2 regions of the Oceanicola sp. D3 genome follow, and region 1 is predicted to be linked to the other one. Evidence: riboswitches for the same ligand, from Rfam matches in the RefSeq annotation. Region 1 holds a riboswitch; the other holds the start of a gene.
The links. A riboswitch is a leader RNA that binds a small molecule or an ion and turns the genes downstream of it on or off. The one in region 1 is predicted to bind cobalamin.
Positions count from the first base shown of each region.

Region 2: linked by a shared signal. The riboswitch ahead of FHY55_RS02780 (TonB-dependent siderophore receptor) and the one ahead of nrdH (glutaredoxin-like protein NrdH) in region 1 are both predicted to bind cobalamin.

Region 1 is NZ_CP040932.1:3,349,420-3,363,790, reverse strand. Features, by position in the region: gene FHY55_RS16720 (ABC transporter ATP-binding protein) at 1-890, opposite strand, end outside; gene FHY55_RS16715 (chlorohydrolase family protein) at 887-2,323, opposite strand; gene FHY55_RS16710 (amidohydrolase family protein) at 2,323-3,504, opposite strand; gene FHY55_RS16705 (ABC transporter permease) at 3,510-4,463, opposite strand; gene FHY55_RS16700 (ABC transporter permease) at 4,477-5,460, opposite strand; gene FHY55_RS16695 (ABC transporter substrate-binding protein) at 5,536-7,113, opposite strand; gene FHY55_RS16690 (GntR family transcriptional regulator) at 7,278-7,967, shown strand; gene FHY55_RS16685 (flavin reductase family protein) at 7,964-8,638, shown strand; gene nrdF (class 1b ribonucleoside-diphosphate reductase subunit beta) at 8,776-9,753, opposite strand; gene nrdE (class 1b ribonucleoside-diphosphate reductase subunit alpha) at 9,813-11,945, opposite strand; gene nrdI (class Ib ribonucleoside-diphosphate reductase assembly flavoprotein NrdI) at 11,927-12,355, opposite strand; gene nrdH (glutaredoxin-like protein NrdH) at 12,359-12,580, opposite strand; cobalamin riboswitch at 12,681-12,875, opposite strand; gene FHY55_RS16660 (homocysteine S-methyltransferase family protein) at 12,990-14,039, opposite strand; gene FHY55_RS16655 (hypothetical protein) at 14,177-14,371, opposite strand, start outside.
Region 2 is NZ_CP040932.1:519,539-533,909, forward strand. Features, by position in the region: gene FHY55_RS02720 (NAD(P)/FAD-dependent oxidoreductase) at 1-726, shown strand, start outside; gene FHY55_RS02725 (HAMP domain-containing sensor histidine kinase) at 765-2,186, shown strand; gene FHY55_RS02730 (hypothetical protein) at 2,216-2,530, shown strand; gene FHY55_RS02735 (DUF4760 domain-containing protein) at 2,912-3,457, shown strand; gene FHY55_RS02740 (NAD(P)H-quinone oxidoreductase) at 3,476-4,468, opposite strand; gene FHY55_RS02745 (COQ9 family protein) at 4,476-5,180, opposite strand; gene rpsU (30S ribosomal protein S21) at 5,296-5,502, shown strand; gene FHY55_RS02755 (MBL fold metallo-hydrolase) at 5,678-6,577, shown strand; gene FHY55_RS02760 (rhodanese-like domain-containing protein) at 6,587-6,973, shown strand; gene FHY55_RS02765 (MarR family winged helix-turn-helix transcriptional regulator) at 7,034-7,507, shown strand; gene FHY55_RS02770 (GNAT family N-acetyltransferase) at 7,504-8,175, shown strand; gene nhaA (Na+/H+ antiporter NhaA) at 8,272-9,498, shown strand; cobalamin riboswitch at 9,653-9,855, shown strand; gene FHY55_RS02780 (TonB-dependent siderophore receptor) at 9,995-11,824, shown strand; gene FHY55_RS02785 (ABC transporter substrate-binding protein) at 11,865-12,635, shown strand; gene FHY55_RS02790 (iron ABC transporter permease) at 12,733-13,719, shown strand; gene FHY55_RS02795 (ABC transporter ATP-binding protein) at 13,716-14,371, shown strand, end outside.

The DNA.
Region 1 (14,371 bases):
GGCCCGGCATGGGCGCAGCGCGGGTTGAAGGCGCAGCCCTGCGGAATGGCATTGAGCCGCGGCATGGAGCCGGGGATCATCTGCAACTCCTCCACGTCCTTGCGCAGCGACGGGATCGAGCCCATCAGCCCGGTGGTATAAGGGTGGCGCGGGCGGCGCACGAGGTCATCGACGCTGCCGATCTCGGCCAACCGCCCGGCATACATCACCGCCACCCGGTCGGCGGTTTCGGCGATCACGCCCATGTCATGCGTCACCAGCATCACCGCCGTGCCCCGCTCGCGGCAGAGCCGTTTCAGCAGCGCGGTGATCTGCGCCTGGATCGAGACGTCGAGCGCGGTGGTCGGTTCATCCGCCACGATCAGCTCCGGCTCGGCGCAAAGCGCCAGCGCAATCACGATCCGCTGGCGCATCCCGCCCGAGAACTGGTGCGGGTAGCTGTCGATGCGCTCTTCCACGGCCGGGATGCCCACCTCGCGCATCAGCTCCTTGGCGCGTTCGCGGGCGGCGGATTTGTCGAGGTCGGTGTGCAGGCGGATGGTTTCGACCAGCTGATCGCCGACCCGGAACAGCGGATTGAGCGAGGTCAGCGGGTCCTGGAAGATCGCGCCGATGCGGCGGCCGCGGACGGATTGCATGGCGCGGTCGTCAAGGTCGTCGATCCGGTCGCCCGACAGATGGATCGTCCCGGCGGCGATGCGGCCCGGCGGCTCTAACAGACCCAGGATCGACATGCCGGTCATCGACTTGCCGGCCCCGGATTCACCAACCATGCCGAGGATCTCGCCGCGCCGGATTTGCAGCGAGATATCGTCGACTGCGGTCAGAACGCCCTTTCGTGTGGGAAATTCGACGCGCAGGTTCTGCACGTCGAGAACGACATCGCTCATGGCGTGGCCCTCTCGTAACTGGGGGTGAAGATTTCGGAGACCGGCGGATGGCCGGCGGTGCGGTCGGGGTACTTGGCGATCAGGCGATCGAATTGCGCCTGCGCGCGGGTGGCATCTGCGGCGGCATCAACGCCGGGGATCACCCCGTCAGCCATCACCTGCCGCCCGTCGATCCAGACATCGCGCACGTCGCGGCCAGAGGCGGAGGTCATCAGCGTCTGCACCGGGTCGGGGGTTTGCAGGGTCTGGCGCAGGTCGATCACCGCGATATCGGCCTTGGTGCCGGGGGCAAGGCGGCCCAGATCGGGCCGGTTCAGCGCGTCAGCCCCGCCCAGCGTGGCGGCGTCGAACATCTCTTCGGAGCGGATTGCCTCCATGCCGTCCGACACCCGCGCCATCATCATGCCGATCTGCATGTTGAGGATCATGTCGGCGGGATGCGTGTCGGTGCCCAGCCCGATGGTGATGCCCTTGGCGCGGGCCTTGGGAAAGCTCTTGAGCATCCCGCCATGGCGCGCGGCGACCAGCGGGCAATGCACCAGCGTGGCGCCAGCATTGGCGATCAGGTCGAATTCTGCGTCGGTCGCCTGCGTGCCATGCGGCAGCAGCCAGTTGCCGCGCAACGCGCCGATGCGGTGCAGCCATTCAATCGGCGCGCAGCCGTGCTGTTCACGCACCAGCCGCAGTTCCACCGACGACTGGCTGCAATGCTGACGCACCGGCGCGCCCATCTCCGAAGCGATCTCGGCGGTGCGGTTCAGCAGCGTCTCGGTGCAGGTCTCGATCCGGTCGGGGGCGAACATGGCGCGGATGCGGCCTTCGGCGGTGCCGTCGATGCGTTGGGCGAAATCGGCGGCCTCTGTCAGCCCGGCCAGCCCGCGCGCCTCGTCAAAGACCGCCCGGATATTGCCCGTCGCATCCGTCACCTGCCCGCCGGTGCGATAGGCCGGGCCAAGGTAGACTCGCAGCCCGAGGTCTTCGGCGGCGGTGGCGGCGGCGTCGAACTCTGCCACCGTCTCGCCCCATGCGCGGTAAAATAGCGAGGCGATGGGCAGCGCCGTGGTGATCCCGTTGCGGATCAGCTGGGCGAAGGCATGGCGCTTCTGAAAGGCCAGTTCCTCGGGGCGATACATCTCGTAAGGTCCGCGCGCGATGTAGCTTTCGGGCCAGACCCGCCCCTTTTTCCACGCCGGGCCGTTGTCGTAGCCAAGGATCGTGGTGTCGAGATCGGACAGCGCATCAAGGTCGACGAAACCGGGCGAGATCACCGCTTCGCCATAGTCGATCCGCCGCGCGACCTCGCCCTCGAAACCGGAGCCGACGTGCAGCACGTCGCAGCCTTCGATCACCACCACGCCATGCTCATGAACCACGTGGCGCCCGCCTTGATGACCGATGACCCAGCGGGCCGAAAGAAGCGTGCGACCCTCCATCACGGGGCCTCGATCACGCAGGCGCCGTCGCGGGCAATCACTTCGCCGCCCTTCAGCACCAGCTTGCGCGGCGCATGGGTGACGACGGCCTCGGCCAGGGTCTCGCCCTCGACCAGCAGGCAATCGGCGCGGCAGCCCGCGTCCAGTCCGTAGCCCTCGACCCCCATGATCGCGGCCCCGCCAAAGGTGCAGATTTCCAACGCCAGCTCCACCTCGTCATCGCGGCGCAGGTTGTTGCGCATGCCGATCTGCATCGCTTTTTCCAGCATGTCGGAGTTGCCGTAGGGCCCCCATGTGTCGCGGATGCCGTCGCAGCCCGCGCCGGTCAGGATGCCAAGCGCCTTCAACTCCTTGACCGCCGGGACGGGGGCAGAAGCGGGCGCGGTGGTCAGGATATGGATGCGGTTCTCGGCCAGTTTTTCCTGAAGCCCCGCCACGTAGGCGCGATCCACCGCGCCAAGGCAGAAGGCATGGGAAATCGACACCTTGCCCTGCATCCCCAGCGCCACGGTGCGGTCGATGATTTCCTCCATCGAGAACCAGCCAAGCGCGTCGCGTTCGTGCAGGTGAATGTCCACCGGCTTGCCGTGTTTCTCGGCCAGCGCAAAGACCGTATCGAGGTGCCCCTTGGGGTCATGCTCCATCCCGCAGGGGTCGATGCCGCCCACCAGATCAGCCCCCAGCGCCAGCGCCTCGCCCATCAGCTCGGCGGTGCCGGGGCGGGTCATCATGCCGGACTGCGGGAAGGCCACGATTTCAATATCGACCATGCCCGCCAGTTTCTCGCGCGTGCCCATGACGCCTTCGATCCCGGCCAGCCCGTGGTGGGTGTCCACGTCCACGTGGCTGCGGATGTGGGTGCAGCCATGCGACATGGCGAGGATGGCGTGACGCTCGCTTTGGACCTGCGGGTCAAGGCCCAGCGAAACCTTCACCTCGCGCTCGTTGTTGATCTTGTCGATCAGGCGCGGGCCGACCTCGTTGCGATACCAGGGCAGGCCGAGCAGGGATTTGTCCAGGTGCGTATGCGCCTCGACCAGCCCGGGGATCACGATGCGACCGCCGCCGTCGATCACCTCGGCGCCCTCAGGGGCCTGCGCCACGAAGACGCCGCCCTCGATATGCAGGTCGGTGGCCGGGCCGCCCATCGGGCGTACGTTCTTGATAGTCTTGGAAGTCACTGAATTCACCGCAGTTTGGGGTTGAGCGCATCGCGCAGCCAGTCGCCGATCATGTTGACCGAGAGCACGATCAGGCAGAGCTGGATCGACGGGAAGACCACGATCCACCAGAGGCCCGAGAACAGGTACTGGTTGCCGATCCGGATCAGCGTGCCGAGCGAGGGCTGATCCGGCGGCATGCCGACCCCGAGGAAGGACAGCGTCGCCTCCGACAGGATGGCCAGACCGAAATTCAGCGTCGCCGCCACCATGATCGGGGTCAGGCAGTTGGGCAGGATGTGGTGCAGCATCACCCGCCAGGATTTCACCCGGATCAGCTTGGCCGCCTGCACGTATTCCTTTTTCGCCTCAACCATCGCCGAGGCCCGTACCGTGCGGGCATATTGCACCCAGGAGGGCACTGCGATGGCGAAGATCAGGATGGGGGCCGCCAGCACATCCTTCAACCCGGTTGGCAGCGAGGCAGTGGCGATGGCGGTGATGAGAATGGCGATCAGGATGAAGGGCATCGACAGAAGCACATCGCCTACCCGCATGATCACATTGTCGACCCAGCCGCCGAAATAGCCCGCGATCAGGCCCAGCGACAGGCCCACCACCAGCGCCAGCATGACCGAGGCAAAGCCGATGATCAGCGAAATGCGCGAACCATAGAGCACCGCCGACAGGATATCGCGGCCCTGCGTGTCGGTGCCCAGCAGGTAGGGCCATTGGCCGCCGGCCTCCCAGATCGGCGGAATCTCGGAATTCCAGAGCTCCAGCGCCGCGAGGTCATAGGGGTTCTGCGGCGTGATCAGCGGTGCAAGAAAGGCGGTCAGCGCCACCAGCGCCAGCAGCGCCGCGGCAAAGATCGCCGAAGGATGCGCGCAGAAGGAAAACCACAGGTCGCTTTCGCGCAGGCGGGTCAACCGCGAGGGGCGTGCCGGGGCAGGCGGGGTGAGGGGAAGGGACTTTTCCATTTTGGGCTCCGGTTCAGCCATTGCCACGGGCAGAGTCGTCGCGCAGGCGCGGATCGACCCAGGCATAGGTGATGTCGACAAGGGTATTGAGGGCGACGAAGATGAAGGACACGATCAGCAAGTAGGCGGCCATCACCGGCAGGTCGACGAAGGTCACCGCCTGGATGAAGAGCATCCCCATGCCGGGCCATTGAAACACCGTCTCGGTCACAAGGGCAAAGGCGATCAGGTTGCCGATCTGCATGCCCGTCAGGGTGATCACCGGCATCAGGCAGTTGCGCAGCGCGTGGCGCCATTGCACGCGGGCGGTGGGCACGCCCCGGGCGCGGGCGAACTTGATGTAATCGGCGCGCAGGGTTTCCAACATCTCGGCCCGCACCAGCCGCATCACCAGCGTGACCTGGAAAGTCGAGAGCGAGATCGCCGGCAGCACCAGCGCCGCCCGCCCCGAGGGGGTGAGCAGCCCGGTCGACCACCAGCCAATGTCCACCGTCTCGCCGCGCCCGAAGGCGGGCAGCCAGCCGAGTGAAACCGAGAAGGCGAGGATGAGCAGGATGCCCACAACGAAACTTGGCAGGGACACCCCGATGATGGAGCCGAGTTGCAGCATATTGGCCACCCGGCTTTCTCGATAGACGGCGGTGATCACCCCGGCGGGGATACCCACCACCAGCGAGATTATGGTGGCCACCAGAACCAGCTCGAAGGTTGCCGGGAAGCGCTCCTTGATCAGCACCATCACGTCTTGCTGGTTGCGATAGGAAATCCCGAAATCACCTTGCACCGCGTTGGTGACGAAGCGGGTGTATTGGGTGACGAAGCCATCGTTCAGCCCCAGCCGCTCGCGCAGTTCGATACGGTCTTGCTGGGTGGCCTGTTCGTTCACCATCATTTCGACCGGATCGCCGAAGAAACGGAAGATCACGAAGGCCAGCAGCGCCACCGCCAGCATGACGAAGGCCGCGTTGGCGGTGCGTTTGAGAAGAAAGGCAATCATTCCGGTCTCCGATTTGGTGATACGGCGATCAAATGGGCCGGGCTGACCAAGGTGCGGCCAGCCCGGCCCGGTGCGTCAGGAGTCGCTGCCCATCCGGGCGAACCAGAGGCGCGGCTTGGCATCGGGGAAGAGCGGCATCTCGGCCACCTCCTCGGTCACCGCCCAGGCCATGGGCTGCTGGTGGAGAGGGACCATGATCATCTCGTCCTTCACCATTTGCAGGGCCTCGGTTTGCAGGGCGAGCCGCTTTTCAAGGTCCAGCTCGCTGCCAGCCGCATCAATCAGCGCGTCCAGCTCGGGGTAAGACCAGCCGCCCCAGTTGAAGACGCCGGCGTTGCCGTCTTTGGAGTGGAAGATTTGCAGCAGCGGGGAGTAGCTGTCGAGCAGCGGCAGCGTGGCCCAGCCCAGCGTATAGACATCGGTCTTGCCATTGGTCCGCTTGGGCGATTGCACCGCGCGGGGTGCCACGTCGAGCTTGGGCGAGAGGCCGATGCGCGACCACATGGAGGCGATGGCCTGGCAAAACTGCTCTTCGTTCACCAGCCCGTCGCTGAGGCAGTTGAACTCAAACTCCAGCCCCTCGGGCACGCCCGCCTCGGCCAGCAGCGCTTTGGACGCCTCGGGGTCATAGCCGGGCAGCGTGTCGAGCGCCTCGGTATAGCCCGGGATCGGCGGGGCGACGGTGGCACCGGCGGTGCGGGACTTGCCACGCATCACCTTCTGATGGATCAGGTCGAGGTCCATCGCCTTGTAGAGCGCCTCGCGCACCGCCTTTTCCTTGAACGGGTTCGGCTCGCCGGTGGTCAGCGTATCGCGGAAGGGGAAGCCGATCATCACTGTGCGCAGGTCGACGCCTTCCAGCACCTCAACATTCGGCGCGGCGGCAAGGCGCGGCAAATCCTGCACCGGGGCGTCATTGGTAAAGCTGATCTCGCCCGAGAGCAGCGCCGCCACGCGGGTTGCGGCCGAGTTTACCGGCGTCAGTTCGATCCGGTCGAGGTTGTGCTGCGGCTCGTCCCACCAATCGGGATTGACGACAAAGACGGTTTTGGCATCGGGCTGGCGGCTTTCGACGATGAAGGGGCCGGTGCCGTTGGCGTTGTAGGTGGCATAGCCCTCGGTGCCTGCGCCAACGTCGGTTGGCATCAGCGCGTCGTTTTCGGTCATCCACTCGGCGTCGAAGATGTGGATGTTGGTCAGGTCGTTGAGCAGCAGCGGGTAGGTGCCGTTCAGCGTGATGTCGACCGTGTATTCATCCACAACCTTGGAGCTGACGTAGGCAGGAAGGTTGCCTTTGAGCGGCGAGGTCTCGTGGCTCACGCGGGTGAGCGAGGCAACGACATCTTCGGCGGTGAAGGGGTTGCCGTTGTGAAAGGTCACGCCCTCGCGCAGCTTGAAGCGCCATGTGATCTGGTCGTCGAGGATCTCCCAGCTTTCTGCCAGCGCCGGCTCGATCTTCAGATCCTTGTTGTAGCGTACCAGCCCTTCATAAACGTGGTTGAGCACGTTGATGGTGAAGCTGTCACCAAAGGAATAGGGGTCGAGGGAGCCGATATCGCGGTTGGCGCCCCATTTCAGCACGTTCTCGGCCTGCGCACTGCCCGTTAAAGCAGCAACTGCCGCTGTTGCGAGCATGAGATGACGTAGTTTCATGATCTGGTCCTCTTTCAGCTGGATTGCATTTCGGAATCGGTAAAATTGGATACGATGTATATTGGCTGACACAGAGAATCCGTTTGAGCAAGCAGATTGTATCCGATTGACGTGCAAAATTGTATGCGATAGAGATTATGCGAATTTGATAGGCAGATCCGACCATGAGTGAGACCAAAACGACGCTGACGGACGCGGTGCATGACTTGCTGCGCAAGGCGATTATCGAACAGGCGCTGAAGCCGGGCATGCGGTTGCCCGAGGATACCGTGGGTGAGCAATTTGGCGTGTCACGCACCATTGTGCGCCATGCGCTGGTGCGGCTGGAGCACGAGGGGCTGGTGGTGACCCGCCGCAACCGCGGGGCCTTTGTGGCCGAGCCGTCGCGCGATGAGGCGCAGCATGTTTTTGAAGTGCGGCGCTGCCTGGAAAATGATGTGATTCGCCTGCTTTGTGAGCGTATGCCGCGCAGTGGCTATGAGCGGCTTGAGGCACATGTGCGGCAGGAAGAGGCGGTGAAGGGCAAGGATGGCCCGGTGTCGATTCGCCTCGCGGGCGAGTTTCATGTGCTGCTGGCCGAGCTCACCGGCAACCCGGTGCTGACCCGCTACGTCTCGGAAGTGGTGCTGCGCTGCTCGCTGATCATGTCGCTTTATGCGCGCAGCCACTCCTCTGATTGCGCTGTCGATGAGCATTCGCAGATCATTGCCGCGATCCGCGCCGGTGACGCTGCGCGCGCCATCGAGATCATGGAGCACCATCTCGGCGCTGTCGCGGGCCGGGCAGAGCTTTCTGCCGAGCCCGATAGTATCCAATCCATCCTCTCACACTACGGCAAGGAGCTGGCCCAATGACCCTGCAAGACGGCTACCACGCCTTTGATTTCGCCGATCTTTCGGCCCGCGAGGCCTATAAGGTGATGATCGGTACCATCGTGCCGCGCCCGATTGCATGGGTCACCACGATCTCGCCTGACGGGGTGGTCAACGCGGCGCCCTATTCCTTCTTCAACTGCCTCTCCGCCGATCCGCCGATCCTTGCGCTTGGGGTCGAGAACAAGCCGGACCGCAGCTTCAAGGATACAGGGTGGAACATCCGCATGACCGAGTGCTTCACCGTCAATATCGTTGACCGCGCGAATGTTGAGGCGATGTCGGTGACGGCCGCAGACTTCGCGCCGGAGGTGGACGAGCTGGAGATGGCCGGGCTGACGGCGATCCCGGGCGACAAGGTGAAATGCCCGCGCATCTCCGAAGCCCCGGTGGCCTTTGAGTGCGAACGCTATCTTGGCATTGCTGTCAGTTCGGCGCGCGAGATCATTCTGGGGCGGATTGTGCGCGCGCATATCCGCGAAGACATCATTGACCCGGCGACCTTCTATTCCGACCACGAAAAACTTGACGCGCTGGGGCGGATGGGCGGCAATGGCTATGCTGGCACCTTTGATTACTTCGATCTGCGCACGCCTTCGGCAGAAGAGGTGCTTGGCGCCGGGCAGAAGCAGGCGGTGGGCGGCACCAGCTGAGCCCTGAGGCGGTTGGCCCGCCAGAGCAGAAGATCGGGAGGGCTATTCGGCCTTGGCGTAGATCGCTTTGTGGCTTCAGAGGGCAAACTTTTCGCCCGCCCGTATCGCCGACAGGGCGCATCGGGGCGGGCGGCGTGTTAGAAATCCCAGTCTTCGTCTTCCGTGGCGACGGCCTTGCCGATCACGTAGCTTGATCCGGAGCCGGAAAAGAAATCGTGGTTCTCATCCGAGTTGGGGGAGAGGGCGGCCATGATCGCCGGGTTCACCTTGCAGGCCTCGTCGGGGAAGAGCGCTTCGAAACCGAGGTTCTGCAACGCCTTGTTGGCGTTGTAATGCAGGAAGTTCTTCACGTCTTCGGTTAGCCCCAGCCCGTCGTAGAGCTGTTCGGTATAGCGGGCTTCGATCTCGTAGAGGTCGAAGAGGAGGGAGAAGGCGAAGTCCTTCAGCTCGGCCCGCTCGGCCTCTGGCAGGCGCTCCAGCCCGCGCTGAAACTTGTAGCCGATGTAATAGCCGTGGATCGCCTCGTCGCGGATGATGAGGCGGATCAGGTCGGCGGTGTTGGTCAGCCGCGCGCGCGACGACCAGTGCATCGGCAGATAGAAGCCGGAGTAGAACAGGAAGCTCTCCAGAAAGACGCTGGCCACCTTGCGACGCAACGGCGAGGCGGTGGCGTCATACTCATCGAGGATGAGCCGGGATTTGGCTTGCAGGTGCTCGTTGTCGGCCGACCAGCGGAAGGCCTCGTCAACCTCGGCGGTCTGACAGAGCGTTGAAAAGACGGAGGAATAGCTGCGGGCGTGGACGGCCTCCATGAAGGCGATGTTGCTCAGCACCGCTTCCTCATGCGGTGTGATAGCATCGGCCATCAGGGTTGGGGCGCCGATGGAATTTTGGATGGTGTCGAGCAGGGTGAGCCCGGTGAACACCCGGATGGTCAGCTGCCGCTCGTCGTCGGTGAGCTGAGACCAGCTTTGGATATCGTTGGAGAGCGGCACCTTTTCGGGCAGCCAGAAATTGACGGTCAGGCGGTTCCAGACGTCGAGGTCCAGGTCGTCCTCCAGACGGTTCCAGTTGACGGCTCGGGGCACGGGGCGGGAATGGGGCAGGTCTTTCATGGCGTCGGTCCTTTGGCGGAGCGGGTGGTGGGCAGATTGCCCACCCTACGAGGGCGCGGTTACAGCGTGCAGGAGACGCAGCCCTCAACTTCGGTGCCTTCCAGCGCGGCCTGCCGGAGGCGGATGTAGTAGATCGTCTTGATGCCCTTCTTCCATGCGTAGATCTGGGCGCGGTTGATATCGCGCGTGGTGGCCTCGGCGGGGAAGAACAGCGTCAGCGACAGGCCCTGATCGACGTGCTGGGTGGCGGCGGCATAGGTATCTATTACCGCTTCGGGGCCAATCTCATAGGCATCGCGGTAAAACTCGAGGTTTTCGCCGGTCATGTAGGGCGCGGGGTAATAGACCCGGCCGATCTTGCCCTCCTTGCGGATCTCCACCTTGGCGGTGATCGGGTGGATCGAGGAGGTGGCGTAGTTGATGTAGCTGATCGAGCCGGTGGGGGGCACGGCCTGAAGGTTGCGGTTGTAGAGCCCGTGCTCCATCACATCGGCCTTCAACGCGGCCCAGTCCTTTTTGGTGGGCAGGGTGATGCCGAACTTTTTGAAGAGGGCCTTCACCGTGGCGCTCTCGGGTCGCCAGCTTTGTTGGGTGTATTTCTCGAAAAAGCCGCCGTCGGCATAGGTGGAAGCCTCGAAGCTTTTGAAACGGCGGCCCTTTTCCTGCGCCAGCGCACAGGAGGTGGCGAGCGCGTGGTAGAGCACGGCGGCAAAATAGACGGAGGTGAACTCCACCCCTTCGGGCGAGCCGTAGTGGATGCGCTCGCGGGCGAGGAAGCCGTGCAGGTTCATCTGCCCGAGCCCGATGGCATGGCCCTCGTCATTGCCCTTGCGGATGGAGGGCACCGAGTCGATGGCCGACATTTCGCTCACCGCGTTCAGCGCTCGGATCGCGGTGCCGACCGAGCTGCCAAGGTCGCCGCCGTCCATCGCGCGGGCAATGTTCATGCTGCCGAGGTTGCAGGAAATATCGGTGCCCATTTGGGCGTAGCTCAGGTCGTCGTTGAACGCCGACGCCTCGTTGACCTGAAGGATCTCGGAGCAGAGGTTTGACATGGCGATACGGCCCGCGATCGGGTTGGCGCGGTTCACCGTGTCCTCGAACATGATGTAGGGGTAGCCGCTTTCAAACTGGATCTCGGCGAGGGTCTGGAAGAAGGCGCGGGCGTTGATCTTTTTCTTCCGGATCTTCGGGTTGTCGACCATCTCGTCATAGTTTTCGGTGACGGAAATCTCGGAGAAGGCGCAGCCATAGACGCGCTCAACGTCATGGGGCGAGAAGAGATACATATCCTCGTTGCGCTTGGCGAGCTCAAACGTCACATCGGGGATGACCACGCCAAGGCTCAGCGTCTTGATGCGGATCTTCTCGTCGGCGTTCTCGCGTTTGGTGTCGAGAAAGCGCAGGATGTCGGGGTGGTGGGCGTTGAGATAGACGGCCCCCGCCCCCTGCCGCGCGCCAAGCTGGTTGGCGTAGCTGAAGGAATCCTCCAGCAGCTTCATGACCGGGATCACGCCGGAGGACTGGTTTTCGATCCCCTTGATCGGGGCGCCGTGCTCGCGGATGTTGGTGAGCATCAGGGCCACGCCGCCGCCGCGTTTGGAGAGTTGCAGCGCCGAATTGATGCCGCGCCCGATGCTTTCCATGTTGTCTTCTAGCCGCAGCAGGAAGCAGGAAACGAACTCGCCCCGTGCCTTCTTGCCCGCGTTCAGAAAAGTGGGCGTGGCGGGCTGGAAGCGGCCCGAGAGGATCTCTTCCATCAGTTGCATCGCCAGGGCCTCGTCGCCGCGCGCCAATGCGAGGGCGTTCATCACCACACGGTCCTCGTAGCGCTCAAGGTAGCGCTGCCCGTCCCGCGTTTTGAGCGTGTAGGAGGTGTAATACTTGAAGGCACCGAGGAAGGTGGGAAAGCGGAATTTCTTGCCATAAGCCGCATCCCAGATCGCCCGCTGGAAGTTGCGCGAATACTGGTCCAGCACTTCCGGTTCGTAATAGCCCTCGTCCACGAGGTAGCCGAGCTTCTCATCGAGCGAATGGAAGAACACAGTGTTCTGGTTAACGTGCTGCAAAAAATACTGCCGCGCCGCCATCCGGTCGGCCTCGAACTGGATGTTTCCTTGCGCGTCGTAGAGGTTCAGCAACGCGTTCAGCGCGTGGTAGTCCAGATCGGCGGTTACGCTTGCGTCAAGCATGGTGTTTCCTCTTGCTCGGCCCAGAAACGGGCCAGCCCGTCACGGATGCGGGCGGTGTCTTCGGGGGTTCCGGCCAGCTCGAAGCGGTAGAGCAGCGGGACGTTGCATTTGGCGGCGATGATCTTGCCCGCAAGGGCAAAGCTGGCGCCGAAGTTGCGGTTGCCACCGGCGATGACGCCGCGCAGCAGGCGGCGTGCGCCGGCGTCGTTCAGTAGCCGGATCACCGGCTTTGGCACCGCGCCGCGGCCCTGCCCATCTGCGAAGGTCGGGCAGATCAGCACGAAGGGGCCGTCGATCGCGGGGAGCGGGTCAGCGGGCCGTTGCGGCAGGCGGGTGGCGGGCAGGTCCAAGCGTTCAATCAGCCGATGCGTGTTGTTCGACCGGCTCGAATAGTAGACCAGCCCGCTCATGGCTCAGGACAGCCGACCGATCATGTCGGGGCGAAAGCCTGCCCAGTGATCCTCGCCGGCGATCACAACGGGGGCTTGGCGATAGCCCAGCCCGGTGACGTGCTCCATAGCGCCTGCGTCTTCTGTCAGGTCGACGACCTCGTAAGGCAGGCCGCGCGCGTCGAGCGCACGGGTGGTTGCGCTGCATTGCACGCAGGAAGGCTTGGAATAAACGGTGATTGTCATTGCTCTGTCCCCATAGTTGTTTTGTCAGACAGGGGAGAAGGAACATGAAGCGGATGGCCCTTACAGGCTCCGTTCACGCGCCCGGGCCCTCCGCCCGCACTCGTCGTCGTGTTGCCTTGGCAGGTCTCCTGGCTTTGCGGCTCAACCGCCTTGGCCCCCTTCCCGATGCGTGGATGCATCAGTGGTTACGGGCCTCGGCTTGCCGCTTACAGTTGCGGGGGCAGCGCCGGTCTTTCACCGGCTTCCCTTTTCACCTGTGACGTGAATCACGGGCACCAAAGCAACATCATATAGATGCTTATCGCGATGAGCTGTCAACATGTAGATCGGCGCCGCCGGGTGAAAATTCTGCACCGCGCTTGCTGCACCACGTGGCCCGGCGGCGGATCGGGCCGCCGGGCCTTGCCAATCAGGCAGTTTCGCCAAGGGCCTTGATGTGGGCGGGGAGCCGGGTGTTGGTGCCATACATGAAGTGATTTTCCATGCGCTCGGAGTAGCGGCTGGCCTCGGTGGTGCGCCCGACCGCTTCCGAAACTTCGCGGATCAGCATCGGGTTGGCCCCGCAGCAGACGCCGAGATAGTTGATGCCCAGCGCGTAGGCGTCACGCGCGAAGGCCCCGATCTCGTAGCGATTGCAAAACATCGGGTCGAGCGCGGTCGGGAAGGTGCGGCCATGGGGGGCAGGGCAGGTGCAATCGCCGGTGTCGCTGAGGTTGAAGAAGGTCGGTTCATCCGCGCGCGTGCGATAGGGGATCGGCAGGGCACCGACATGGCAGGACACCGCCGCACGCACCTTGCGCAGCCACGGCATCATGGTTTGCGGCCCGCGAAAGCAGTTGAGGCCAACAACATCTGCGCCGCCCTGTTCCAACTGCTGACAGGTTTCCACAATGCCGGTGCCGTCCATCATCTCGCTGGCCGCCATGGGGGCGAGGGTCAGAACGACCGGGAGGCCGGAGGCGCGGGCCACCTCAAGCGCGCAAAGCGCCTCGCCCGCGTAGTAGAAGGTTTCGCCAATGATGATATCGGCCCCTTCATCGACGGCCCAGCCGACCATTTCTTCAAACATCGCCCGCACCTCGGCCTGTTTTGCCCTGTCGTCCGGCGACCAGATGTTGGTGTTCGAGATATTGCCTGCCATCAGGTTGCCCGGCTTTGCATCGGCAACCTCGCGGGCGATCTTCAGCGAGGCGCGGTTGAGCGGCTCCAGCAGGTCTTCCTTGCCGATCACCCGCATCTTCTCGCGGTGGCCGTTGTAGGTGAACGCCTCGACGATATCGCTGCCCGACCGCTGAAAATCGACATGCAGGTTGCGCAGCGCATCGGGGTGTTCCAGCGCCACCTCGGGCACAAACTCGCCCGCCGTGAGATAGCCCCGGCGCTCCAGTTCGAAGAGGAAGCCCTCGGCGCAGATGAGGGGGCCAGCGTTGAGCCGGGTTTTCAGTTGGTTCTCATTCATGGATCCGTCCTTTCTCGTTGATCCGTCCATGACCATGGTTTTTGAAAGCCGAGCCTCGCGGGCTGCGTGCAACGCGCAGCTTGCTGCAATGGTCCTCGGTCAGGCCGCAGGATTGGGTGCGGCCGTGTTCACAAAGGTCAGAGGGCGATGCGCCAGATGCGCCGGGCACCAGCCCCGCCGCGCCGCCTGCGTGGCGGAAGCGAAAGGGGCAGGGGGGCGGGCGATGTGAGCGACTGCTTCAACAGGGCGCAAAATTCGGCCACGGCGGGTGACAGGCTGATGTAGGGCGCGGCCATGGCGTGGGCATGAAGCGCCGCACGCCGATAGTTGGC
Region 2 (14,371 bases), 1.2 Mb from region 1:
GAAGAAACCGCCGCCGAAAAGGTCACGGCAGAGGGCGGCGTGACGGTCCACACGCCTTCCGGCCCCGTCACCGGCTCGCACCTTCTGGTCGCCGTCGGGCGGCAGGTGAATATCGACAAGCTCAACCTCAACGTCGCCAATGTCGACCACGACCGCGCGGTTAAGGTCGATGCCCGCCTGCGCTCTACCTCGAACAAGCGTGTTTACGCCATCGGCGACGCGGCGGGCGGCCTGCAATTCACCCATGTCGCGGGCTACCACGCGGGCATCGTCATCCGCTCCGCCATGTTCGGCCTGCCCGCCAAGGCCAAGACCAACCACATCCCATGGGTCACCTACACCGACCCCGAGCTTGCCCAGGTCGGCCTCACCGAAGCGCAGGCGCGCGAAAAGTTCGGCGGCAACCTCGACGTGATCCAACTCACCTATAACGACAGCGACCGTGCCCGCGCCATGCGGCTCGACGGGCGGCTGAAGCTGATGGTCTCCGGCGGCAAGCCGGTGGGGGCCACCATCGCAGGCCCGCAGGCGGGCGAACTCATCGCCGCATGGGCCACCGCCATCGCCAATGGCCACAAGCTCACTGCGCTGGCAAACGCCGTTCTGCCCTATCCGACCTTGCAGGAACTTAACAAACGCGCCGCGGGTGCCTATTTCTCTCCCAAGCTCTTCGAGAGCCCCCTGGTCAAGCGCGTGGTCGGGCTGGTGCAGCGCTTTTTGCCCTAGTCGCAGCCCCCGCGCTAAAATGGTATAACGCGCGAGAAATGTTTCTGAATACGCTCTCCGGCCGCTTCCTGATGCTGACGATTGCCTTCGTTATGCTGGCCGAAGTGTTGATCTTCGTGCCCTCCATCGCGCGCTACCGCGAAGATTTCCTGCTCTCCCGGCTGGAGCGGGCGCAAATCGCCTCGCTGGCCCTGCTCGCCACCGACGAGGTGATTGACGCCAACCTTGAGGCCGAACTGCTGCAAAACGCCGGCGTCAAAAACGTGGTGCTCCGCCGCGACGAGATGCGAGAGCTGATCCTCTCCTCCCCCATCATCGCCCCCGTCACCCAAACCTATGACCTGCGCGACCCCGGCCCATGGGCGCTGATGAAAGATGCGATCCGCAGGCTCTGGAAGAGTGACCCGGAGCTGATCCGCGTTATCGGTGACCCGGTCGAGCAGGCCGGGCTGCTGATCGAGGTGACGATGGACACCGCCGAGCTGCGCATGGCGATGACGGATTATGGGCTTCGCATCCTCTGGCTCTCGGCGGTCATCTCCGGCCTGACGGCGCTGCTGCTCTTCATTGCCGTCCGGGTGTTTATCGTCGGGCCGATCCACCGGGTGGTGGACGCGATGGCCAGCTATGCCCGCGCGCCTGAAGATGCCCGCCGCATCATTGCCCCCTCCGCCGGGGCGGTGGAACTGCGCGAGGCCGAGGAGGGGCTGGCCGAGATGCAGACCCAGCTGACCACCGCGCTGAAGCAAAAGGAGCGGCTGGCCCAACTCGGCGGCGCGGTGGCCCGCATCAGCCACGATCTGCGCAACATCCTCACCACCGCCCAGCTCTTTGCTGACCGGATGGAAATTTCAAAAGACCCGGCGGTGGCCCGCGCCGCGCCCAAACTGGTCAACTCGATCTCCCGCGCCGTGAACCTCTGCGAAAGCACGCTCGCCTTTGGCCGCGCCGAGGAGGCACCGCCCAAGCTGTCACGCTTCGCGCTGGCCCCGGTGGTGAACGATGTGATCGACAGCGAGCGGCTGGCGGCGGGCGAGCATGACATCTCCTATGCCGAAGACATTCCCAGCGGCCTGACGCTACGCGCCGATGCCGAGCAGCTTTTCCGTGTGCTCACAAACCTCATCCGCAACGCCCGGCAGGCGATTGTCGCCACCGGCAAGCCGGGCGAAATCTGCATATCCGCCCGCGAGGACGATGAGGGCTGGACGATCACCGTCACCGATACCGGCCCCGGCCTGCCGCCCAAGGCGCAAGAGCACCTGTTCCAGCCGTTTCAGGGCGGCTTCCGCAAGGGCGGCTCCGGCCTTGGCCTCGCCATCTCCGCCGAGCTGATCCGCGGCCACGGTGGCCGGCTGGACCTGCTGCGCACCGGCCCCGAGGGCACCGAATTTGCCGTTGTCCTGCCGCGCGAGTTTGCCGAGGTCGATGTGCCCGAGCCACAAAAGGCCGCCGAGTAGGGCGAGCGGGAACGCAAAGAGAGACCGCGATGAGAGCCAAAACCTGCGTCATCACTATCGCCCTCGTCTCTGCATCGCCCCTCGCCGCAGAGGACTTTCCGCAGATCGACGTGGCCCCGCAGTGCCAACGCAGCGCCGAGGGGCTGGAAGATGCCGACGTGGCTTTCGAGATGTGCATGCAGGGTCAGGCGCTCTCCTTCGGCGTCCTGCGCAGCCTTTGGCCGAGCCTGCCACTCGACCTGCGCCGGGAGTGCACCGCCTATGGACTCGCTGAGGGCTCCTATGTTGCCCTGCGCGTCTGTATAGAACAGGCGATCGGCCCGTTGAAGGCACCAACCCTGTAAGTAAGCCCCGCCCGCGCCCGTGTGCTCAGAAAGGCCCGACCGGCCTCAAATCCTGCCCCCGGTCGATCTCGCGCCCGAATACGAAGACGCGGTAACGCAGGTTGCCCGACCCGCCGTAGGGGATGCCGCCTCGAGAGTGTGGCGCGGTCGATGTCCCTGAGCGGCAAAAGGCCGCCGAGTAGGGGCAAGTTGATGTGCAGATCAATGTCGGCGCGTTAACCTCTCGTCAGTTGATTTTTGGGCATGGAACGCGTATATAAGAGCCATGACACGCGAAACCGTCGGCATCATATAAGCCCCTAAGTTCGGGAAAACGCCAGAATGCCACCATTCAGGCGCTATTGGCTTGTCTATTTTCTGATAATCACCCTGGCCTTAGGCATGGCCTTGATAGGGGTATGGCTTGCCAGTCAACCTGATGTGCTTCCCAATGCCTGGGTTCTGCTTGGCGGTGTGGCGGTTGCCGCAATGGCGATTTTCGCCAATGCTTGGATCGGTTGGCGCAGCGCCTCTGTCGCCCATGCGCTCGACACGCTCCAGACCCTCCGTACTGACCGCGAATACCTTATCAACGCCTATGTGGTCCGAAACCGGGCCATGCCCCTCGGTAAGCCGCTCTCAAGCGACCAGTTGGCAGCATTCTGGGACGTTTCCGAAGAGTCCTCCATCGACGCTCCAAGCTTCTTTGATGCGTCGCGCTTCCTGCTCAATCAATACGAGTTTCTCGCGGCCGGAGTCCGTTCCGGCGCGATAGATTATCTGATTGTCCGGCAAACCCTGCGGGGCACAATCATCGCAATCGTCAATACATACGCCGCGCCGATCCGAAAGATGCGCGGTGATAACCCGCGCGTCTTTGAGCATCTGCTCTGGCTTTACCGTCGGATGCGCGACATGCCACCTTATGATCGGGGGCCGTTCGGCTGAGTCGGCATCAGGCCGGCATCACTCCCCCGCCACCTCCAGTACGATCTTGCCGATATGCTCCGAGCTTTCCATCCGGGCATGGGCCTTGGCGGCCTCGGCCAGCGGAAAGGTCGAATCCATCACCGGCGCCACCCGGCCCGAGGCCAGCAGTGGCCAGACCTTGGCCTCAAGCTCTGCCGCAATCCCGGCCTTCGCCGCCACCGACTGCGGGCGCAGGGTGCTGCCCGTAATCGTCAGCCGCCGCGCCATGACCTGCGCAAAGTTCAGCTCCGCCTTCGGCCCGCCGAGGAACGCGATGTGCACCATCCGCCCCTCCATCGCCAGCGCCTGCACGTTGCGCGGAATGTACTCACCGCCCACCATGTCGAGCACCAGGTTGGCCCCGCCCTCGGCCTTCAGTACCTCCACGAAATCCTCTTCGCGGTAGTTGATCGCCCGCTCTGCGCCCAGCTTGAGGCAGGCATCGCACTTCTCCTTCGACCCGGCGGTGGTGAACACCCGCGCGCCAAAGGCCGTGGCCAGCTGAATCGCCGTGGTCCCAATCCCCGACGAGCCGCCATGCACGAGAAACACCTCGCCCGCCTTCAGCCCACCGCGCATGAAGACGTTGGAATAGACGGTAAAGAAGGTTTCCGGCAGGCAGGCCGCCTCTTTCATCCCCATGCCCTCAGGCACCGGCAGCGCATGATCGGCGGGGCATTTGACGTATTCGGCATAGCCGCCGCCCGGCAGCAGGGCGCAGACCTTGTCGCCCACCTTCCAGCGCGCGCCTTCGCCAGCCGCAAAGACCTCGCCAGAGCACTCAAGCCCGGGCAGGGGGGAAGCATCGGGCGGCGGGTCATAGGCCCCGGCGCGTTGCAGCGCATCCGGGCGGTTCACCCCGGCAAAGGCCACCTTGATCACAATCTCGCCCGCCTGCGGCGCAGGCACCGTCACATCCGTTGGCTGCAACACCTCCGGCCCGCCCGGCTCCGAGATTTCCATCGCCCGCATCATCATTGCAAACACCATCCTTCTGTCAGTCTCTCGTGCTCATATGCCCCGGCATGTCGGCAGGCGGGGTGCTGCGCGGGGCGCGCACCTTGGAGGCCAGCCATTCCGGCCCGGCCATCAGCCCCTTGGTCAGCGGGTTCTTCCTGAGCTGCGCCTTCACCTTCTCCACCCGCATCACATCGGCAATCCGGCGCTCCAGAAACGCCCATGTCGCCTCATGGCCTGCGCTCTCGTCGCCCAGCCAGTAGAGCAGGGTGGCCGAATAGACGGCAGAGAGCGTGGCCCGCTTCGAATACCAGTTGAGATCCTCCGAGGTGTCCCCCAGCGCCCGCCAGATCGCATCGGCGGTGCCCCACACCGCGCCCGCCCCGGCAGCGGCATTCTGCGGCAGGGCAAAGAGCGAGGCTGCGCGGCGCACCGCCTCCTTCTCGCCCTCAATCGCCTCCAGCCGCAGCCGCACCGCGTGGGCAATCCGGTCAGAAAACCGCATCTCGCCCAAATCCGCCTCATCCAGCGCCGCCAGCATCTTCGCATCGCCCCGCGCATGGAAGGCCAGCGCAAGATCCACCGCGCCCTTCGGGAAGTGCGCACGCGCCTCCGACTCGCTCACGCCCGCCTCCTCGGCAGCGCGTTTGAGGGCCTCGTCAGACCATCCGTCGAAGGCCACATGGGGCAGGGCGGCATCGAGAATGGCAGCTTTTGCGGGGGATTCTGGGCTGTGATCGGTCATGTCACCGCAACATAGGGCAAATTTCGCCGGAGTGTAGACAGATGCCCGACCCTTTGCTATACGGCGCGCTCCTGCAAACTCTTGCAACTCTAATCAGAAAGGTGGTGACAACCACATGCAGGTGAGCGTTCGTGACAACAACGTCGATCAGGCGCTTCGTGCTCTGAAGAAGAAACTTCAGCGCGAGGGGGTGTTTCGTGAGATGAAACTCAAGCAACACTTCGAGAAGCCGTCCGAGAAGAAAGCCCGTGAAAAGGCCGAAGCGATCCGCCGTGCGCGGAAGCTGGCTCGGAAGAAGGCCCAGCGCGAAGGGATGATGTAAGTCACCCATCGGCACACGAACGGCGGCGGCTTCGGCCTCTGCCTACGACGACCCCCGCGGCTCCGCCCGGGGGTTTGTTGTTTTCTGGCCCCGTTGCCACGCCGGGCGGGCAGATGGAACCAACTGCGCAGGGGTAGGCGTTTATCCTGTGAACCCAGCGCAGGAGGATCCCGTCATGCCCACTGGCCGCAGCATCACCAGCACCTCCGACGCGGGCGGGCCCACGGTTCATGCGTTTTACGAGTCCGACACGGGCTCGTGGCAATACATCTGCGCCGACCCCGAAAGCCGGGCCTGCGCCATCATCGACCCTGTGCTCGATTTTGATACCGCCCATGCCCGCACCAGCACCGAGGCTGCCGAAGACCTGCTCGGCTGCATCGAGCGTGAAGGCTACGCGCCCGCGTGGATCATCGACACCCACCCCCACGCCGACCACCTGAGCGCGGGCAACTGGCTCGCCGAGCGCACCGGTGCGCCGCATCTCACTGGCGAGACGTGCACCGATATCGCCGCGCTCTGGCGCGACTACTACCATCTGCCAGAGGCCTTCCCGGTGAAGGGCGATTACGACCGGCTGCTGGCAGATGGCGAACGGCTGGCGCTCGGCAAACTCGACCTGCGGGTGATGCTCTCACGCGGCCACACGCTTGGCTCGATCAGCCTCATTGCCGGAGATGCCGCCTTTGTCCATGACACCCTGATGCATGTCGATACCGGCACAGCGCGGGCCGACTTTCCGGGCGGGAGCACCGAACAGCTGTGGGACTCCATTCAGGAAATTCTGTCCCTGCCCGCCGAGACCCGCCTTTTCATCGGCCACGACTATGGCAGCGACGACCGGGAGCAGCCCGAATGCGAGGCCACGGTCGCGGCGCACCGCGCCCACAACCCCCATGTCGGCGGCGACCAAACCAAGGAGGCCTTCATTCGCCTCCGCAACGAACGCGACGAAACTCTCGGTCTGCCCGACCGGATGCTGTTTGCGCTACAAGTCAACCTGCGCGGCGGCCGCCTGCCCGAGCCCGAGGGCGACGGCCACGCCTATTTCAAGATCCCTGCCAACCGCTTTTGAGGTGACACCATGAAAACCGAAACCACCGATCACGGAGAACTCGAAACCTGGACCCCGCAAGAGGTCGCCGATGGCCTCGCGCAGGGCAAGGTCACGCTGGTCGATGTGCGCACCCCTGCCGAATACGCCTTCGAAAGTGTCGAGGGCGCGCTGCTGCTGCCAATGGCGCATTTCGACCCGCGCTTCCTGCCCAGCGACGGCGACAAGCGAGTGGTGCTCATGTGCGGCTCTTCCGTTCGGTCGGGCAAGATGGCGCGCAAGACCCTTGAGGCCGGAGCCGAGCGCATCGCCCATCTGCAAGACGGCTTCGCGGGCTGGAAGAAGGCTGGCCTTACCCATATCGCCACCGACATGGCCTCGGGCGCCCCGGTCCGGAAAACCCCGTCTAACGGTTGAGCCGCGCCGTTCGAGGCGATGGGCATTGACACGGTCATGTATATAACCACTTATATACACATGCATGAAACTGACGCCCTCCGCCCCCACGGCCTTGTCACCCTCGGCTCCCGCCTCCGTCGCCTCGGTGAGCGGTTGCAGGGGCAGACGCAGGACATCCTCAACGAGATCGACCCCCGGATGCCCGCCGCCAGCTTGCCGCTTCTCGCCTTTCTCGACGGGCCGGAGCCGCGCCCCATCGGAGATATCGCCGCGGCCCTCGGCACAGCGCAGCCCGGCGTCACCCGCGCCGTCACCCGGCTTTCTACGCTTGGCCTAACCGCCACTGCCCCAAGCCCCCAAGACGCCCGCCTCCGCCTTGTCTCCCTCACGCCTGCTGGCCGCACCCTGCTGGCCGAGGCCCGCGCCAAAGCCTGGCCCCGCACCCGCGCCGCCGTGACCGACCTTTGCGCCCCCTTCGGCCCCGAGCTTCTGAACATGCTCGACACCATCGAAGCCCGCCTCGACGCAAAGCCGCTGAAAGACCGCCCATGACAAGCCACCCGCTCGATACCCCGGCCCACGCCGCCCTCACCGGCCCCCATGCCCACCTTGCCCAGCAGCATGGCACTGCCCTGCGCTACGATCCCGGGCTCATCCCCTTCGCCTGCATCGACCCCTCCGCGCCCGAGGATCTTACAGCCCTCGCCAAGCCCGGTGATCTGGCGGTGTTTTTGCAGAAGGCTCCCGTTGCCACGCCACCCGGCTTTGATGAAACCCTCCGTGCCATGGGTGTGCAGCTTACCTGCCGCACCCTGCCGCCCGCGCCAGACGATCCGCGCATCACGCCCCTTGGCTCCGAGGACGCCGCCGAGATGCTGACCCTTGCCGAGGCCACCAAACCCGGCCCCTTCACCCTCCGCGCGCTGGAGCTAGGGCCGTTCTGGGGCGTCCGGCAGGATGGCAAGCTGATCGCCATGGCCGGCACCCGCATGTCGGCGCCGGGCTTTGCCGAAATCTCCGGCGTCTGCACCGCGCCAGAGGCCCGGGGGCAGGGCCTTGCCCGCAGCCTCTCGGCCCATGTCGCCCACCAGATCGCCATGTCAGGTGACATGCCGTTTCTCCACGCCTTCGCCTCCAACCCGGCGGCGATCAAGCTCTATGAGAGCCTCGGCTTTGCAATTCGCGCCGAACTACCCTGCGCGATCTTCACCCGGCGCTAAAAAACCCTGCGACCTCGCGCCTCATCTGCTTGACCCGGTGGACCCAAAGCCACATTTCAAGACATAAGGAAAAACGCGCAAAAACAGGGATAGGGAATGCTCCGCAGAAAAATTGATGAATTCTTTGGCTCGGACGCTGCCGGGGGCATCGTGCTGATGCTGTCTGCGGTGGCCGCCATGATGATCGCGAACTCCTCGCTCAACCCGGAGTATCAGGAGTTTCTGGGGGCCTATATCGGCGTCACCGTCAACGGTGAAGGCATCGAAAAACCCGCCCTTCTGTGGATCAACGACGGCCTCATGGCCATCTTCTTCTTTCTTATCGGGCTTGAGCTGAAGCGCGAGCTGATGGAAGGCAAGCTGAAGAACCCCGCCGATGTGGTGCTGCCCGGCATGGCGGCGGTGGGGGGCATGGTTGTGCCCGCGCTCGTCTACCTCGTGTTCAACTGGGGCAATGCAGCCACCATTCACGGCTGGGCCATCCCGGCCGCGACGGACATCGCCTTTGCCCTCGGCGTGCTTGCCCTGCTCGGCTCCCGTGTGCCGGCCTCGCTCAAGATCTTCCTGCTGACGCTGGCGATCCTCGATGACATGGGGGCGATCCTCATCATAGCGCTGTTCTATACCGCCGAACTGAAGATTGATTACCTCTTCCTTGCCTGTATCCCGCTGGCGCTGATGATCTGGCGCAACATGCGCGGGGCGCACAGGGTTGCGCCGATCCTGCTGCTCGGCGTTGCGCTCTGGGTGCTGGTGCTCAAATCGGGCGTGCACGCCACGCTCGCCGGGGTGGTAACGGCCTTCTGCATTCCGCTGAAAGACAAGTGGAACAAGTCGCCCCTGCACTCGCTGGAGCACGGCCTTTCGCCCTATGTGCTCTACGTGATCGTCCCAATCTTCGCCTTCGCCAACGCCGGCGTGGTGCTGAAGGGCATGTCCTTCGGGGCGCTGCTCGATCCGGTGCCGCTCGGCGTGGCGCTCGGCCTGATCCTCGGCAAGCAAGTGGGTGTCTTTGGCACCACTTGGCTGATGGTCAAGATGGGGCTCGCCAAGCTGCCCTTCGGGGTCACGTGGGCCCATATCTACGGCCTCGCCTGCCTCGCCGGGATCGGCTTTACCATGTCGCTCTTCATCGGCTCGCTCTCCTTCGACGATGCATTGCTGATGAACGAGGTGCGCCTTGGCGTGCTGCTCGGGTCCGGCGTGTCGGCGCTCATCGGCTACTTCGTTCTGCGGGCGGTAACGCGCCCCGGCGAAGCCGAGGTGGCCGAGGCGCTCAACCAGCCGGGCGCAGCCGAGCGGGCGGAAGCCGCGGCGGAGTAGCCACTCACCACCAACCCCATCGGCAGCGCGTGCTTTCCGGGCCCGCGCTGCCGACCACGGGGGCAATGACGCCCAACGTGGCGCCAAAGCCCACCCCCCGGGCGGCGCTGCCCAAGGGTTAACGAATCCCTTGCGCCTGGCGTCCCTCCTGCGCTACCCCCCAGATTGCTTCGGTTCGGGCGAAAGCCCGGAGCAAAAGGGAACGTGGTGCGGGAAGAACTCCCAATGCCACGACTGCCCCCGCAACTGTGAGCGGAGAGCGAGGCCGACGGGCCACTGGGGGAGAACCCCCGGGAAGGCCGGCCATCTCGCAATGACCCGCAAGTCAGGAGACCTGCCGAGGCGATCACCCTGAACCCGTGCGAGGGGCGCGGCGTCAACGGTCTGTTCCGTAGCGGTGACGAAAGCACCGTCCGCGGAAGGCCTCGCCATTCCAAAGACACCTCACCACACCGGCCTCTGTCATGGGGGCCGCATGACAAGGACTTTGGGCGCCATGAAGAGCCTCCTCGCCACCACAGCCACCCTCGCGCTCGCCGCCTCCGCGCTCACCGCGCAGGAGGCCTATGAACTCGACACGATCACCGTCACCGCCGACCTGTCGGGCGAGACAGAGACCGAGCGCACCGGCGCCACCGTCGAAGTGACCACCCGCGAAGAGTTGGAAACGGCGGGCGATGATGACCTTGCCACCTACCTCTCCCGCCAGCCCGGCCTTTCGCTTGCCGCCGCCGGCGGCCCCGGCGGGCTGGCCGACATCCGGATGCGCGGGCTGCACCAGAAATACGTGAAAGTGCAGATCGACGGCATCGACGTGCTGGACCCATCCTCCCCCTCGCCCTCCTATGACTTCGGCCTGATGGGCACCTCCGGCCTTGGCCGCATCGAGGTTTTGAAGGGCTCGCAATCGGCGCAATACGGCTCCTCCGCCGTCGCCGGGGTGATCTCGCTGCAAAGCCGCCGCGCAACCGAGGAGGGCACCCACGTCTACCTTGAAGGCGAGGTTGGCAGCTTCGATAGCTTCGGTACCTCCGCCACGATCACCAGCAAGGGCGCCCGGCACAACTTTGCCGTCACCCTCGCGCGGCTCGAGTTTGGCGGGTTCTCCTCTGCTGATGAGAACGACGGCAACACCGAGGCCGATGGCTTCTCGTCGCTGCGCCTGTCGTTCAATGGCGAATATGCCCTGTCCGATGCGCTCACCATCGGCCTTGCGGGCTTTGCCGAAAAGAGCACCGTGGCGATCGACGGCGGCTTCCCCTTCGGCGACACCGACGAAGAAACCGATGGCACCTCCAACGGGCTGCGCGCCTTTGCCCGCTACGAGGCTGGCGCGGTGACCCACCAGTTCGAGGCCACCTATTACGACATCGAGCGGGACTACGCGGTCTCGGGCAACCACTACGAGGGCGAGCGCCAAGGGCTGCGCTATCTTGGCCAGGCCACGCTGTCGCCCGCCGTGCAGCTCAACTTCGGGGCCGATTACACCGAGGAGGAGTTTGCCTCCGCCACCTTCATTACCGCTGAGGGCAAGCAAAACACCACCGGCGTCTTTGCCGAGGTGAACTGGGCCGCCTCCAGCCAGCTCGACCTCTCCGCCGCCCTGCGGCACGATGCGCACAACCGCTTTGGCGGCCACACCACCGGTCGTCTGGCGCTGGCATGGCGCCCGCAGGAAGACCTCATCCTGCGTGCCTCGCTCGCCACCGGCTTCCGCGCCCCCTCGCTCTACGAGCTCTACGCGCCGTTCTACGGCAATGACACGCTGACGCCGGAAACCTCGCGCAGCGCCGAGCTGGGCGTCGAAAAGCGGCTGGGCGGCGATGACTTCGTGAAGGCCACCCTGTTTTACACCGAGGTCGAAGACCTGATCGGCTCCGACGCGGCCTTCGTCTACACCCAGATCCCCGGCACCTCCGTGGCCAAGGGGCTGGAGCTTTCGGGCCGCGTGGCGCTTTCCGATAAGGCGGCGCTCTTCGGGGCCTATACCTACACCGAAAGCGAAGATCCGGATGGCGAGCGCCAACTCCGCGTGCCTCGCCATGATCTCGTGCTCGGCGTCGAGGCCGATTTCGCCCCGCGCTGGAGCTTCAGCGGTGAAGTGCAGCACGTTGCCGATGTGCTCGACGTCGACGCGCAAACCTTCGTTCGCCCGATCGAGGGAGACGATTACACCCTCGTCAACGCCATGGTCACCTATGAGATCAACGATGGGGCCGAGGCCTACTTCCGCATCGAGAACCTGACCGATGCCGAGTATCAAACCGTCAATGGCTACGGTCAGGCCGACCGGGCCTTCTACGTGGGCCTCCGTGCCAAGTTCTAACCTCATCGGAGCGCTCGCGCTCTGGTTCGCGGGGGCCGTGATGGCCCTCGCTGCACCGCCCGAACGGGTGGTGTCGATCAACCTCTGCACCGACCAGTTGGCGCTGGCCATCGCCGCGCCGGGCCAGCTCGTTTCCGTCACCCGGATGCTTCAGGGCGAGGAGTCCGCCCTTGCCGAGCAGGCCCGTGCCCTGCCGGGCAACTCCGCCCGCGCCGAAGAGGTCTACCTGCTTGCGCCCGATCTGGTGATCGCAGGCAGCTTCACCGCGCCCGACACCCTGCGCATGCTGGAGCGGCTGGGGCTGAAGGTGGAGGTCTTTGCCCCGGCTGAAACGCTGGATGATATCCGCGCCAACATCACCCGGATGGGCAGCCTGCTGGGCCGCGAAGAGGCTGCCGCCCGGGAGGTCGCCGCCTTCGACGCCCGTCTCGCCGCCATCCCCATGCCGCCCGGCCCGCCCCCGCTCGCCGCGCTCTATGCCGCCAATGGCTACTCCGCCGGGCAATCCACCCTGCCGGGCCAGATCGTCAAATCCGCGGGCTTTGCCCTGCTGGCCGAAAAGCTCGGGCTGCCCTACGGTGGCGTGGTGCCGCTCGAAACCCTTGCCACCGCCAGCCCCGACCTGCTCGTCGCCGCCCGCCCCGGCGCCCCGAGAAGCCGCGCCGAAGAGATCCTTCACCACCCGGTTGTCGAGGCCCTGCGCGCGCGGGTGCCCACCGACAACCTGCATGATAGCGACTGGACCTGCGGCACCCCCGCCGTGCTCGAAACCGTCGAACGCCTCGCCGCAATCCGGGAGGGGATGGAATGACGCGCGCCCCCCGCGATGCGCGGGCACAGCCCGGCAAAGAGCGCCCCCACGTGCTCCTCATCCGCCCTTCGAGGCGTCTTCGCCCAAGGCCCCTCCGATGACCCCGGCGCGCCTCTACGCCCTCCTTGGCGTCCTCACCGCGGCCCTCTTCACCGCCTCCCTCACCATCGGCCCCGCCGCGCTGCCCTTTACCGAGGCGCTCACTGCCCTCGTCAGCCAATCCGACGGTCCGGCCACCATGGTCATGCGCGAAATCCGCCTGCCGCGGGCCCTGCTCGGCCTGCTCATCGGCGCTTCCCTCGGCCTCTGCGGCGCGGCCATGCAGGGCTATCTGCGCAACCCTCTGGCCGAGCCGGGGCTGATCGGTGTGTCCTCCTCCGCCGCCCTCGGCGCTGTCATCGCCATCCAGACCGGGCTTGCCTATACCGCCGCCCTTGCGCTGCCCTTCATGGCGCTCGCCGGGGCCGGCATCGCCGTGCTCGCCATCTTCGCCCTCGCCGGCCCGCGCGGCACCGCGCTTACCCTCATCCTCGCCGGTGTGGCGCTTTCGGCGCTGGCCGGGGCGCTCACCTCGCTCGTGCTCAACCTCTCGCCTTCCCCCTATGCGGCGGCAGAGATCGTGTTCTGGATGATGGGCTCTCTGGCCGACCGCTCGATGACCCATGTCGCCCTCGCCGCGCCCTTCATCCTCGCAGGCGCGGCGCTGATCCTGCCGCTCGGGCGGGGGCTTGATGCGCTTTCGCTGGGCGAAGACGCCGCCGCCTCCATGGGCATCCGCCTGCCACGCCTGCGCCTCGCGCTGATCCTCGGTGTCGCGGCCTGCGTTGGCGCGGGCACCGCCGTGGCCGGGGCCGTGGGCTTCGTCGGCCTCGTCGTGCCGCACCTGCTGCGCCCGCTCACCGGCCACCGCCCCTCGACCCTGCTCATCGCCTCGGCGCTGGGCGGGGCGGCCATGCTGCTGGCGGCGGATACGGCCACTCGCCTCATCCTCCCCGCGCGTGACCTCAAGCTCGGCGTCGTCACCGCCCTCGTCGGCGCGCCCTTCTTCTTCCACCTCGTCTGGCGCTTGCGGGGGCGGCTATGACGCTTGCCCTGCAAAACCTCTCCGTCACCCGCAAGAACGGGCGAAACACCCTGCGCAACGTCTCCCTCACCGTCGCGCCCGGCGAGTTCATCGGCCTCATCGGCCCCAATGGCGCGGGCAAAACCACCCTCCTTCGCGCCGCCCTCGGCCTGCTGCCCGCCACCGGCACCTCCTCCCTCGCGGCGCTCTCGCCTGCCGCCCGCGCCCGCGCATCGGCCTTCCTGCCCCAATCCCGCGAGATCGCATGGGATCTGACGGTTGAAACCCTCGTCACCCTCGGCCGCACCCCGCATCCGCCCTCCCTGGCCAACCGCGAGGCCGTCACCGAGGCCATCGCCCAGATGAATCTCACCGCGCTCGCCCACCGCCGCGCCACCAATCTCTCGGGCGGCGAGCAGGCCCGCGCCCTGATCGCCCGCACCCTCGCCCAGCAAACCCCGCTGCTGCTAGCCGATGAGCCCATCGCCGGGCTCGACCCTGCGGCTCAGATCGCCACCATGCAGCTCTTCGCCCGCCTCGCCGCCGAGGGCCGCGCCGTAGTGGCCGCCCTGCACGATCTCTCCCTCGCCGCCCGCCATTGCACCCGGCTCGTGGTGCTGCACGAGGGGCGCATCGCCGCCGATGGCCCGCCCGAGCAGGTGCTCACCGCCGA